Regions from separate parts of the Desulfoconvexum algidum genome, predicted to be linked through region 1. Evidence: predicted binding sites of a transcription regulator. Region 1 holds the regulator's gene; each other region holds the start of a gene.
What was found. The regulator sigma-54, encoded in region 1, starts transcription at its own class of promoters, with help from an activator protein. The targets are predictions, from matches to a motif close to TNTGGCACANTTTCTGCTNT.

Region 1 (4,529 bases):
CATTTAATTATTTATCCCCTGGGTTGAATGAGACCCAGTTTTCCATTTTGATGTTTGTACAGAACATTCAATTGTTCGGTCCTGGCATTATTGAAAACAAAAAAAGATTGGTTTGAGGAATTAAGTTCACTCACGGCATCGTCCACATCCATTGGCTTGTTGTCAATGGGTTCAATGATGATCTCCTCTGTCATTTGATCTGGCTTAATAGGCGTTTGGGTTGCGTTAAATTCAAGGGTATCATTTTTAAGGCTTTGTTTGTTTCCCGACATATGGCGTTTTATTTTTTCTTTGTGCTTTTTAATCTGTCCTCTTACCTTGTCCATGAGGGTGTCAATCGTTGAATACATGTTTTCGGATTCTTCTGTGGCATGGATATTGATTCGATCACAGGTGAGGGTCAGTTCTGCAATATGTCTGATTTTTTGGACGGATAATACCAAATGAACTTCACCTGGGTTGTCCAGCATTCTATCAAATTTATCTAGTTTTTTCTGGGCATAGGCTTTCAGGGAATCAGAGGAGTCCATTTTTTTAAACGTCACGCTTGTTTGCATAAAAAATCTCCTTAAAGTTGTTTTCGTTTATTGGATGGCAGAATATTAAGCACCTTCCTGTATTTTGCAACGGTTCTTCTGGCAATTTCAATGTCTGAGCGTTGAAGAATGGCGGCAATCCTGTCATCACTGAGGGGTGCATTGGGATCTTCATTTTCAATGAGCAGTCGGATTTTATCTTTAACGCTGGCAGAGGCCATGGACAGCCCGCCTGTCCTTCCAATTGAGCTGTTAAAGAAATATTTTAACTCAAAGAGTCCCTGGGGGGTATAGGCATACTTGTTGGTGGTTACCCGGCTTATGGTGGATTCATGCATTTCAATATCTTCTGCAATATCTTTTAAAATAAGGGGTCGCAGGTAGGCAATCCCTTTTTCAAAAAACTCGCGCTGAAATTTAATGATGCTTTCCATGACAAGGTAGATGGTTTTCTGGCGCTGGTGTATGCTTTTGATCAGCCAGGAGGCCGATTGCATTTTTTCGTTCAGATAGGTCTTGGTTTCCTTGGAAATTTTCCTGCCGTCTGCAATGGCGCTTCGATAGAACCGACTAATCCTCAGTTTGGGCAGCCCGTCGTCATTCATCACTATTTTAAACCCATCCTCCTCTTTGTAGACATAGATATCGGGTATGATATAGGTGGGTTCATCCGTGGTGAATTCTCGTCCGGGTTTGGGCTCCAGGTATTGGATGATTTTGACGGCGGCACGAACATCATCAACGGAAATCCGAAGGGCCTTTGCTATTTTTTTAGAGTTTCGGTTTTCAAGATTTTTCAGGTGATGGGTGATGATTTCGGTAATGATATGATTTTCAATCCCAAGCATTTTAACCTGGATCAACAGGGTCTCACATAGATTCCTTGCACATATTCCCGGGGGATCAAAGGATTGGAGTACCCCTAGAACCTTTTCAACGGTTTCTATTTCAACTTGCGAACCGATTGCTATTTCTTCGACGCTGGAGCAAAGATACCCGTCCCTGTTCAGGTTTCCAATGATAACATGGCCCAGACGTTCTTCAGCATCATCAAGTTCTGAGAGCATCAACTGCCATTTGAGATGATCCTCAAGGGTTTTTCTGTCCGGGGTAAAGGCTTCAAAATTAGGGGCTTCGGTATTTTCAGATTCTGTGTATACTCGACCAGTGGAATTATACTCATCAATGTAATTATCCCAGTCCATATCAGACGGGACCTTTTCTTCTATGGTAACTTCCTTGACAGGAGATTCTTTTTCCGGCGCAATTGTTTCACTTTCCTGGGCAGTGATATCTTTGTCGGATCTGTCTTCATTAAGTTCTTCTTCAAGGGCCGGGTTCTGTTCCATTTCCTGGGCAATGGTATCCGCCAGTTCCAGCCTTGACAATTGAAGTAGTTTTATGGCCTGCTGGAGCTGGGGGGTCATCACCAGCTGCTGGGTCAACGAGAGGTTTTGTTGTAGTCCAAGTTCCATATTAAAGTTTAAAATTATCTCCCAGATAGATTTTTTTGGCTATTTCACTTGAAATGATTCGTTCAGGCGGTCCTGATTCAATCACTTTCCCCTGACTCATAATATATGCATGGTCACAGACGCCCAGGGTTTCCCTGACATTGTGATCGGAAATTAAAACACCAATTCCCTTGTGGGTCAACTGGGAAATGATTTGTTGAATATCAATCACAGCCAAAGGGTCGATTCCGGCAAAGGGTTCATCCAGAAGAATGAACTTGGGATCTGTGGCCAGAACCCTGGCGATTTCTAAGCGCCGCCTTTCTCCCCCGGACAAAGAGGCTGCTTTTTGATGGGCGAGCCCGTCAATCCCCAATTCCGCCATGAGGCCGGCGGCTTTTCCTCGAATATCGATCCCATTTTTGGGCAACACCTCGAGTATGGCAGTTATATTTTCTGTCACTGTTAATTTCTTGAAAATAGACGCTTCCTGGGGCAGGTATCCAATTCCTTTTCTGGCCCGAATATACATGGGATGTGCCGTGATATCCTCCTGGTCCAGATAGACGATGCCCTTGTTCGGGCGTATCATTCCCACGGCCATGTAAAACGTAGTGGTTTTTCCGGCACCATTGGGACCCAGTAGCCCTGTAACCGTTCCCTGGCTCACGGTGAGGTTGATTTTATTCACCACGGTTTTGCCGTTGTAGATTTTTACTAAATTTTCAAGTACCAGTTCTGCCATTTATTGCGGTGTGCCCTTTTTCTGGCCTGTTGGTTTCTGGCCTGTTGGTTTCTGGTCTTCTGGATTAAAAACAGCCTGGACCCGGGTTTTCCCGTCACTTTCGACAATGGCCCTGTCTTCGTTTCTAAAGAGGGTAATTTTTTTTCCGGTAACATGGCTCGTCCCGGTAATCAACCGGGCAGTTTTTCCGGTCAAAATAAGGATTTCGTCCTGGGTGGTATATACTGCTTTATCTGCAAAAGCCTTTCTTTCCCCTGCGGTATATTCCACATTTCCCGTGGCAATGATTTGTTTTAAATCCGTCTGCCCTTCTTTTTTTGTCTCAGCGGTATGAATAAATATTTTTATGGAATCGGCAAAAATAACGGCGTCGTCCCGGGTGGCCTTGACATTGCCAATAAATTCCACCATGGAGGTATCCTTGTGGGCAATCATTTTATCCGAGGTTACATGGAGCGGTTTGTCCGCCGCTATCTTATCTTTGTTTACTTTTTTGTCAGGTGTTGTTTTTTTATCTGGTGCTATTTTCTTATCGGCTGTTATTTTCTTTTTAATGGAGGGGCTAGCGGTCTTGGTGTTCGTCTGGGCAAAACCGATTGGCGCACTGGAAAAAAACAGAGCACAAACCAGCAGGACAAAAAAGGCAAGAGCAGGGTTAGGGGATGTTAAACTTTTCACTGAATTTTCCTTTGACATGTCCTTTTAAAATGGTTTTGTTTTGATTCAATTGGGTCACCATGGAATCCGCCTCAATTATCGATTCCCTGTCCTCAAGGGTGACGTGCACATCGGAACGTATTATATGTGGTTTCTTATCATAATGCAACTGATCAGTTCTGAGGGTATAAGTTTCATGGCGGACAATAACATTTTTCAAAAAACTCATATCATGGGTTTGGGTATTGAGGATACCCTCGTCTGATGTCAGGTATATTTTTGTATTTTCCCGGGTATAGAAAATAACATCGACATCTTTTAGAATCGCTCGGTTTTCTTCCTTTAACAAAGTGGCAGAAGAGGCCTTTAATTTCCACTCGGTGATACCATTTTTTTTGGAAACCTGTTCCAGCAAATTTAGTTTTAGAGCCGCCCCGGAGTCCATGTCGATATCTCGTATGGTAAGGGGGGTGTTCAAAGTTGCGCTAATATAAAAATAAATTCCAACTCCTATGAGACTGCAGACGAGCGCTCCAATCAATGGATAAAGGACTTTTTTTTTATTGGAAATGCTCATGACAGGTAGCGGTTCAAAATTTTCCCCCATACCCCCTGGGCCTTGAGAATGATTTCGCAAATTTCCCTCACCGCACCATGGCCCCCTTTTGCCGAAGTGACCGCGTCTGCGTGGTATTTTACTTCCTTGGGGGCGTCTGGTACCGTAAAGGAAACGCCAGCCCGGATCATTGCCGGAAGATCTATGAGATCATCTCCGACAAAGGCAATATGCCGGGCGGGTATGCCGGTGAGTTCCATGATCTTATCAAAGGCTGCAGCCTTGTCTTGTATACCGTCAAAGACAAGGTCAATGCCAAGGTTTTGGAGCCGGTGTGCCAGGGCAGCCGATTTTCGGCCGGTGACAATGCCAACTTTGATGCCGTTATCCATGAGCAGCCGAAGTCCAAGGCCGTCCTTTGAACTAAACCCTTTGATCTGCTCGCCTGAATCGGTATAAATGATTTGACCGTCTGTCAAAACCCCATCCACATCCAGAAGAAGCAATTTAATCTGGTCCAATTTAATCTGGTCCAATTTAAGATCTGGTTTTTTGGGATCTATTTGCTTTTTGCCCGATTG
Region 2 (4,529 bases), 1.9 Mb from region 1:
TTTCCCGGGATTCAAAATTTTCTAAAGCCAAGCTGAACAAACGGAGTTGAACTTTTTGCAATCTCATGGAAAATGAATATGGGTTGGTTTTACTGACAGTTCTGTCCATTATTTCAGACGATTTCATGAACCCAAAACCCGTCTCAAAGATCTCGCAAACGGGAAAAAAGAACCAACAATCAAATGAAAAATTTTTATTAGGCACCAGTTAAGTATTATTATCCTATCTTAAAGGTTGCTGAATTTCATTATTATTAAGAATACCAAATATAGTCTCAAGTATTTTAGAATAAAAGAATCAGATCTTTTAGACCACTATGTCATAAATTCAAAATTATACTATATGAGCTATGTTCACTGTAATAAGCCATTCTTTTGTATTATTTTTTATATAAGCAACCGTATCCAATGTGGAATGACAGCCGATTTCCTAACCTATTATTTTTGACATTTTTAGATTTTCATGTATCTTGTGATTATGGATGATCCGAATTTTGAAGAATTAAAACAGATTATACACGAACATTGTGAGGAAACAGGCCTTGGCTATAATGACTTCATTGTTATCTTTGGGCCTCAAATAGAAAGCCCTGAAACGTTCGATATATTCTTTGAGAATCCATTTAATTCTATTTCTAAAATGGCACAAAAAATGCGGGTTGAGCTTCTGATTGATATATTGACTACTTGATACCATATCCATAATTATTCTTACCACTTCACCTTCACCAAATATAATTTTTGTAACGTCATCAAAAAACAGGGGGCAAATTGGGCAATATGCCCTGAACCCAAAAATATTAAAGGACAATAAACAAACCGTCCTTTGTTTCTCTACCTTACTCTCTCTCTTCAAATGAAACATATTATTTGAGATCTGCTTGCCAGTAAAGCCAGTGAGTTGCTGTAAATCTTTGGTGTTAATACCGTCTTTGTTCTTTTTTATAGTCTTTAGAATAGTACTTTTCACTGATTTCTGTGGCTTGGGCTTGGTGCGTTTTTTGGGTTTCGGGTGCTTTGAAGTATTAGTTTTAACTCCTGACTCTGGGTTAACATTTATGTTGGGTTCAAGGTCAGACTCGGTATTAACCTCAACTTTTTTACCAAACATACCCATCAAGTCATTAATTTGATCTGAAAGCTTCTTAAAGGGTGTCTGGAACAATTCGGCTGATTCTTTTTCTAATTCAATGGTAATGGCTATTTTCATGTCTCTTCCTTATACCCAACCCCAACTGTTCCCAGAAAAAAAGAAATTGTTTCCGAAACAAGGAATAATTGGACTTTAAAAATCGGACCGGAGTTTGTCCAGAGGTCGGAGGGGATTGCGGACGTATCATTGATTGCAATTGCGTACAGGTTCTTAATGCAGTCGAGGTAGGATGTCACCGGTACGGCTTACCGAAAATTGTGAGGGAGATTAATTTCTCTTGACATGATTTTATCCAAAGCCGTAATATTAGGGTTTAATATAAAGGCTTAATTTTAATATATCTTTTGAGGAGTTCATAAAGAATGCTACAGGACAAAAAAATAGGATTCATCGGATGCGGAAATATGGGGGAAGCATTGGTTAGCGGCTTGGTTCTTTCCAAAGCAACAAAATCTGAAAACATTATCTGCTCTGATGTCTCAACCGATCTGCTGGAAGAGGTCCGGCAAAAATACAAAATATTGACCACCACCGACAACATGGAAGTGGTTAAACGCTCAGACATTATCATCTATGCCACCAAACCCCAGATCATCGGATCTGTTCTCAAACAAACAGCCCCTGGCCTGGACAAATCCAAATTGATCATTTCCATTGCAGCAGGCGTCCCCCTGGCGGCTATTGCCGCAGGCCTCGGCAAGGAACTTCGCCTGATCCGAACCATGCCCAATATCTGCGCCTTTGTCAAAGAAAGTGCCACCGCCATTGCTGCGGGAGAATTTGTCCACAAAGGAGACGTGGAACTGGCCCGGGCTATCTTTGATTCGGTCGGGGAGACGGTTTTTATCCAGGAAAATGTGCTCATGGATGCCTTCACAGGATTGAGCGGCAGTGGGCCAGCCTATATTTTCATCATTGTGGATGCCCTGGCAGATGCCGGGGTAAAAATGGGACTTTCCAGAAAAGATTCCCTGTTTTTATCCACCCAGACCGTTCTGGGATCGGCCAAGCTGCTTCTGGAGTCAAAGGAACACCCGGGACAACTTAAAGACCGGGTGGCCTCCCCCGGCGGAACCGCCATCGCCGGCATTCACACCTTGGAACAAGGAGGGTTGAGAACCACCCTGATGAATGCCGTGGAATCTGCTGCCAAACGGTCAAAGGAACTGGGTGACCTGATGGTCAAGGATTTTATCGAGAACAATAAAAACAACGGCCAGGACTAAAATTTTTTAATCAAAACAGCACCGGGGTCAAAATTCTGGTTACGAATTCTGACCCCGGTGCCTGGCAAGAAATTAAAAATAGGCTGTTATATTTACGATCTTTTCGAACTTAAACTTCAAGTTCCTTTTTAAGCCAATCTCGAACATTTCCTTCTACGGCATAGACGCCTTTGTATTTACCGATTCCCTGGAGAAATTCTACTTCAAGGTTTTTGGGAAGTTTGAAATTGCCCAACTCCTCGGAGTCAAACCCGCGTCTCCGGACCAGGGTAAGAATAGGGGGCCGTTTCCAGGTATTGATCACAAAATAGACCGTCTCATTGTCATTGTCCCGGGAATTATAATACTTCTGGGATCTAAGGGGGCCCCATTCCAGGTGAAGTGCAATGGCTTCCTCCGGTGTCATATCCCAGTCAACGGAATATAAAAGATTCCAATCTTTTTTTATTTCATGAAGATTCATACTTCCTCCATTTTTTTGGTTTTGTTGAACAATTAACGCCTTCATCTAATAATAGGCATAGTGTACATATTATACAGCAATTTTTGTGCCGAAACCAAATAATTAAATTTTATGTTTTAATATCAAGATCTTAAGCTTAGATATTCTAACAGGACAAAGGAGGAAGTTAAGCAGATGAGACAGGATTGATACACCCCCAAAGAAACACTTGTGTCTCGATGGGGGTGTCTATTCGATTAATAATTTTCACACAATAACTCAAAATAACCCGTGGGCTTCACACAGGCCGGACATTTATCCGGCGCATCCTTTCCCGTGTGAATATATCCGCAACTCAGACAACGCCAGGTTGTTTCCTCTTCCCGGCAAAAACATCTGTCCGATGCAATATTCTCCGCCAGATGCAAATATAATTTTTCATGGTGCTGTTCAGATACAATAATGGCATGAAAGGTATCCACTGCCCGTTGATATCCTTCATCCTGGGCTGTTTTTGCAAACTTGGTATACATGTCAAAACTGACATAGTGCTCAAGTGCTGCTGCCGACAACAGATTAGCATGGGTGTCTTCTATGACCCCCGTGGGAAAAGACCAGTTAATGGGCAGTTCTCCCCCGTTAAAAAACTTAAAAAACCGCAGGGCATGTTCAAATTCCTGGTCCGCGGTTTCATTAAATATTTTTGCAATCTGGATAAACCCTTCTTCCCTGGCCTTGTTGGCAAAAAAATCATACCGTGTTCTGGCCTGGGCCTCTGCTGCAAATGAGGTATGAAGGTTTATGGCTGTCTGACTATCTCTGAATTTACCCATGGGTGACCTCTTTTATGCTTCTTATTTACTCGTTTTATTTATTCTAAAAATCTACTCTTCGATGGTAATGGCATCTGCGCCGCATTCAGCAGCTGCCTGACGGACAAGCGCCTTCAGGTGTTCTGGAATGGGATCAATCTGAATGGTGGAAACAAGCTTATCTTCGTCATATTTGAACACTTCGGGACAAAGATCGTTACAATTTCTATCACCCATGCACTGTTTGCTAATGGTTACTTTCATCTGAATTTTTCTCCTTTACGTGATTAATAAAAACTTTTTAGTTGCGCATCCAAAGGTGGAATTTTTCCGCCCATGCCAACACTCGTTTCGGGGCATGTTGCTTTTTCCACAGCCCTGCTGCATATTTGTTTGCCTCTGCCATGGTGGGATAGATATGAATCGTTCCCAATATCTTATTTAGCCCAATACCATGTTTCATTGCAAGCACAAACTCAGCAATAATTTCTGCGCCATGGTGCCCCACAATGGTCACCCCGAGAATTTTATCCTTACCCGGGACGGTCAGTACTTTTACAAACCCATGGGATTGAGACTCTGCCATTGCACGGTCAAGGTCCTCTATCCCATAGTTCACCATTTCATAATCGATCCCCGCAGCCGTTGCCTCCTGCTCGTTGATCCCCACCCGGGCAACTTCAGGATCGGTATAGGTGGCCCAGGGGATCACTGAATAATCTACTTTAAATTTTTTAACACTTCCAAACAGGGCATTTACGGCGGCATACCAGGATTCATGGGCAGCCGTGTGGGTAAACTGGTATCGGCCATGGACATCCCCGCAGCAAAAAATATTGGGGTAATTGGTTTGTAAAAAACCATTTGTTTCAATGTTCCTCCCTGGGCCCAGGGTC
Region 3 (4,529 bases), 250 kb from region 1:
GGATTGGGACCATAACAGATATCACTGCCAGAAAAAAGGCAGAAAAAGAAAAGCAAGATTTGGAGAAACAACTTGTTCGTATGGAAAAAATGGAGGCTTTAGGCCTCCTGGCTGGTGGTGTTGCCCATGATTTAAACAATGTTCTTTCAGGAATTGTATCTTACCCGGAACTTTTGATGATGGGCCTTCCCAATGATCATCGTTTTCGAAAGCCTTTGGAGTTGATCCACAGCTCAGGGCTACAGGCATCTGCCATAGTTAACGATCTATTGACTCTTGCCCGGCGAGGTGTAATGGCTACTGAAATAGTCAACCTGAATAATATTATTATGGATTACTTAAAGTCTCCTGAACATTATAAACTGTTATCTTATAATAATGTTGTAATTGAAACCAACCTTAATAAAAGTTTGGCTAACATAAAAGGTTCCGAAATCCATTTGCGAACAACCATTATGAATCTGGTCTTAAATGCTGTGGAAGCCCAGACATCAAGAGGGAAAATTATAATCTCTACTGAGAACCAGCATATTGACAAACCTATACCAGGATATGAATCAATAAAAAAAGGAGAATTTGCTGTTGTTACAATTGAAGACAAGGGAATCGGGATCAATGCTAAGGACCTGCAAAGGATATTTGAACCATTTTATACAAAAAAAATAATGGGCCGTAGCGGAACAGGACTTGGCATGTCGGTAGTATGGGGAACCGTTCAGGATCATTACGGTTATATTAATGTTGAAAGCATCGAAAACAAAGGTACAAAATTTTATTTGTATTTTCCGATTGTAAGACAGCAAATTGAAATGAAACAAGAACCACACCTTGTTGAAGAATACCTGGGAAATAAAGAAATCATTTTGATTGTAGACGATATAGAGGAACAAAGACAGATTGCCAAAACTATCTTAAAACGTTTGAACTACAATGTCGTATCTGTTTCAAGCGGGGAAAAGGCTGTTGAATATTTAAAAAATGACTCTTGTGATATTATATTATTGGATATGATAATGGATCCAGGTATTGACGGGCTTGAAACTTATCAAAAGATTAAAAATTTAAAACCTGATCAAAAAGTGGTCATTGCAAGTGGCTTTTCAGAGAACGAGAGGGTAAAAGAAGCCCAAAGGTTAGGGGCCGGACAATATATTAGAAAGCCATATTCTGTTGAAAAGATAGCTATAACAGTCAAAAAAGAACTTGAAAAACATTAATCTGCAGAATTAATATTATTTAGCTTCAATTGCTTTTCTATCCATAATTTTAAAGACTCAGTCCGGGCAAAATTTGGGAACCCCAATATGTGGTATATGATACTTTTTCAGTTTTGAATTTGCAATTCAATTATATAACCCTCAACCTCTGTCACAAGCCAATCTTTCACTATAATTTTTATAATATAAAAAACGTGCCTGCCGGTCATCTGCCTGCTCCCCTATGTTTCTGCATTTCAAGATAAACAAGCTGACCTATTACAATTTTTTCATTGGTCATCATGGACAAACCGGGGGACAGCCGCAAAGCCCTTTATTTAGAATTGTTTTTGTCCGGCTGCAATCATTTCTTTTCTTATCCTTTCGCGCCGGTATCCATTATTGAAACATAAGAGCTTTTGACCCATCCATAGCTCCTGTCGGGTAACTGCACATAAAGCCAGTCCGCAGAACTTGACTGGACTATCAGCAGATCACCAGAATGGACCAGGTTTTGTACAGGATGACCGAAACCCGGTCCGGACCGGACATTCAGGGCTTTAGCCACCACCATGGCCTGGGTACCGGGATGAATTGAATTCACAACCACTACCGGCTGGGGAGTTTCCACAACCTGATAGCCTGCGGGTATTTTACGATAATAAATATCGTCAAACACATAATAGGTAATACCCGCCATCACAATGAGTGTTGCTGCCAAAGGCAGGCCCCCCAACACAAAACCTCTTGGCGGACGGGTGTGGACGTAACCGCCCCTGCCGGGTTTATAAAACCGGCCTTGGTGAACCACATAATGCTTATTGCCATGACTTACCCGCTTACTTCCCCTGGGAGCCTGTTTATAAAAGTCCCTGGAAGATTTATGGGGACCTGCCAGGGCATTGACCGGGGTGACAGACAGGGTTAAAAACACCAGAGATACTGTGATGACGATGATTTTATTAAACATATTGTTTGATTTCATGCCTGTTTCCTTTAATAAAGGGGTTACTTTTTTGCCAAGTTAACAATACCAGATTAACAATACCAAATTAATATAGCAAAAGCCATGCCACAAACGGCAAAGCCCTATCTGGCCTTTAATAATACGAGGAAACATATTTTTTGTATCGTTTCCACCCTGGATCAAAGATAAAAGTGTATATAAAATACCCAATCCGGAGGGGAGGAACATAGATCGTGTGAGGTCTATCTTTTCCCAAACCTTGCCCAGCCCATGTTTTGAGGGAGAGTATTACTGGATTGGATAGTTTTTACTCACCCGGATTCTCTTTTGTGTATAAAAAAGACTCACTACCCAAGGCATTTAGTTTTTCAGTGGCCGTGGCCATGGTAATTTTTTTATGGCAAAATAATGATTGTAAAAAACAATTGTATACCGTATACCGTACACACGTTTTTTTTTGCAACAGGCCCGATTGAACTGCTGTGTGACATTAATTTACTTTTGTTGAGGATCTTGGAATGAAAGAAGAATTTTTACTAGGAAACGGTGCCATTGCTCTGGGGCTGCTCGAGGCCGGATGCCAGGTCATGACCTCATACCCGGGTACCCCCAGCTCGGAAATTTTACCCGAGGTGGTGCGGTTTTCAAAGGCTGCCCATTTAAATACGGCCATTGAATGGTCCATAAATGAGAAGGTGGCCTTTGACAATGCCTTTGCTGCTGCCATTTCCGGCAAGCGGTCGGCCTGCTGCATGAAGATGGTGGGCCTGAATGTGGCGGCAGACTCGTTCATGTCCGCTGCCTATATCGGGAACATCGGCGGCCTTGTTATTATCAGCTGCGATGACCCCGGACCCCATTCCTCCCAGACGGAACAGGACTCCAGATTAATGGCACGCCTTGGCAAGGTGCCGGTGCTGGACCCGTCCAGTCCTGAAGAAGCTCGGGAGATGATCCGCTTTGCCTTTGATCTGTCCGAAGAATTCCAGGTGCCGGTGCTAGTTCGGCCTGCTATCCGGATCTGCCATGCCCGGCAAAATATAAAATATGGTGCCCTTGAAAACAATCTGACCCCTGCCGATTTCAAGCGGGACCCAGCCCGCTGGGCTTCTACTCCGAAATTTCGGTTTATCCTGCACAAAGCGTTGAATGAAAAACATCTGCAAATTGCAGAGAAATTTAATACCCTGACCCCCTTTAATCAACACAATCTAAAGCAAGGAAACTATCCCTTCGGGGTTGTGGCCGGCGGGATTCCAGCCTTTGTGGTGAGAGACCTGTTTGAAGAAGCGGGCAGAGAGGATATTCCGGTGTTGAAGCTGGGAGCCCCCTACCCCTTTCCGGAACGGTTGGCCGATGAATTCATGGATGCCTGTGACAAGGTGCTGGTCATTGAAGAGACCGACACGGTTATTGAGTATATGCTCCGGGACAAACGCAAAACCCTGGGACGATTGTCCGGCCATGTGCCCATGGAAGGGGAGTTGGTACCGGAAAAAATTGAGACTTTGCTGAACAAGGCCTTGATTGACTGCGGCCAGGCCCCTTTGTCCCATGGGGACTGCGGGAAAGAAGCCTTTGATCTGGTGGCGGATTTGGGACTGCCCATTCGAAAACCCACCCTTTGTCCGGGATGCCCCCACAGGGCCTCTTTTTATGCCATTCGAAAGGCCGTGCCCAAGGCTATTTTCCCCTCGGATATCGGGTGCTACACCCTGGGCAGCAACCTGGGAGTGGTGGACACGGTCCTGGACATGGGGGCCGGGATTACCATGGCGTCAGGGTTCTGGAATGCCTATATCCAGGATGGGGTCAGAAAACCCATTGTGGCCACCATTGGGGATTCCACCTTTTTCCATTCCGGTACCACAGCCTTGATCAATGCGGTTTACAATGATGCAAGGTTTGTTCTGGTCATCCTGGACAACCACATCACGGCCATGACCGGGATGCAGCCCTCCATTACCCAGGCAAATCTGGTGGACGGAAGGCAGGGAAATCCCATCGCCCTTGAAAATATTGTGCGAGGATGCGGGGTCAACTATTTAAAGGTGGTGGACCCCTATGACACAGAGAGCATGATCCAGACGGTAAAGGATGCCCATGCCCATGCCAGCGACCCTGAAGGCGGTATTGCGGTGATCATTTCCCGACACCCCTGTGTAATCGGGTTCAAGGATGCCATTCCCGAAAAAATTGAGGTAAGGGTCACTGATGCATGTAATGACTGCGGATTTTGCCACCAACGATTTGAATGCCCTGCCCTGATCCGGGACGCGGACAGAAAAAAGACCATGATTGATCCGCTTCTCTGCGTCCAGTGCGGGGTTTGTCTGACCATCTGTCCCCAGGGTGCCATCGAAAGA

Region 2: the regulator sigma-54 is predicted to act here: its motif matches at 2,916-2,935, upstream of ACZ45G_RS24760 (DVU0772 family protein).
Region 3: the regulator sigma-54 is predicted to act here: its motif matches at 2,254-2,273, upstream of ACZ45G_RS15180 (DUF6515 family protein).

Annotation. Positions count from the first base shown of each region.
Region 1 covers NZ_AP042394.1:3,554,480-3,559,008, reverse strand. The annotation lists gene ACZ45G_RS16305 (PTS sugar transporter subunit IIA) at 1-3, opposite strand, end outside; gene hpf (ribosome hibernation-promoting factor, HPF/YfiA family) at 12-557, opposite strand; gene rpoN (RNA polymerase factor sigma-54) at 569-2,011, opposite strand; gene lptB (LPS export ABC transporter ATP-binding protein) at 2,013-2,735, opposite strand; gene lptA (lipopolysaccharide transport periplasmic protein LptA) at 2,736-3,413, opposite strand; gene lptC (LPS export ABC transporter periplasmic protein LptC) at 3,391-3,999, opposite strand; gene ACZ45G_RS16275 (KdsC family phosphatase) at 3,966-4,529, opposite strand, start outside.
Region 2 covers NZ_AP042394.1:5,472,998-5,477,526, forward strand. The annotation lists gene ACZ45G_RS24745 (MarC family protein) at 1-36, shown strand, start outside; gene ACZ45G_RS24750 (hypothetical protein) at 503-1,210, opposite strand; gene proC (pyrroline-5-carboxylate reductase) at 1,516-2,379, shown strand; gene ACZ45G_RS24760 (DVU0772 family protein) at 2,489-2,842, opposite strand; gene rbr (rubrerythrin) at 3,079-3,654, opposite strand; gene ACZ45G_RS24770 (ferredoxin) at 3,706-3,897, opposite strand; gene ACZ45G_RS24775 (FAD-dependent oxidoreductase) at 3,935-4,529, opposite strand, start outside.
Region 3 covers NZ_AP042394.1:3,301,157-3,305,685, forward strand. The annotation lists gene ACZ45G_RS15175 (CHASE domain-containing protein) at 1-1,217, shown strand, start outside; gene ACZ45G_RS15180 (DUF6515 family protein) at 1,573-2,181, opposite strand; gene ACZ45G_RS15185 (thiamine pyrophosphate-dependent enzyme) at 2,682-4,529, shown strand, end outside.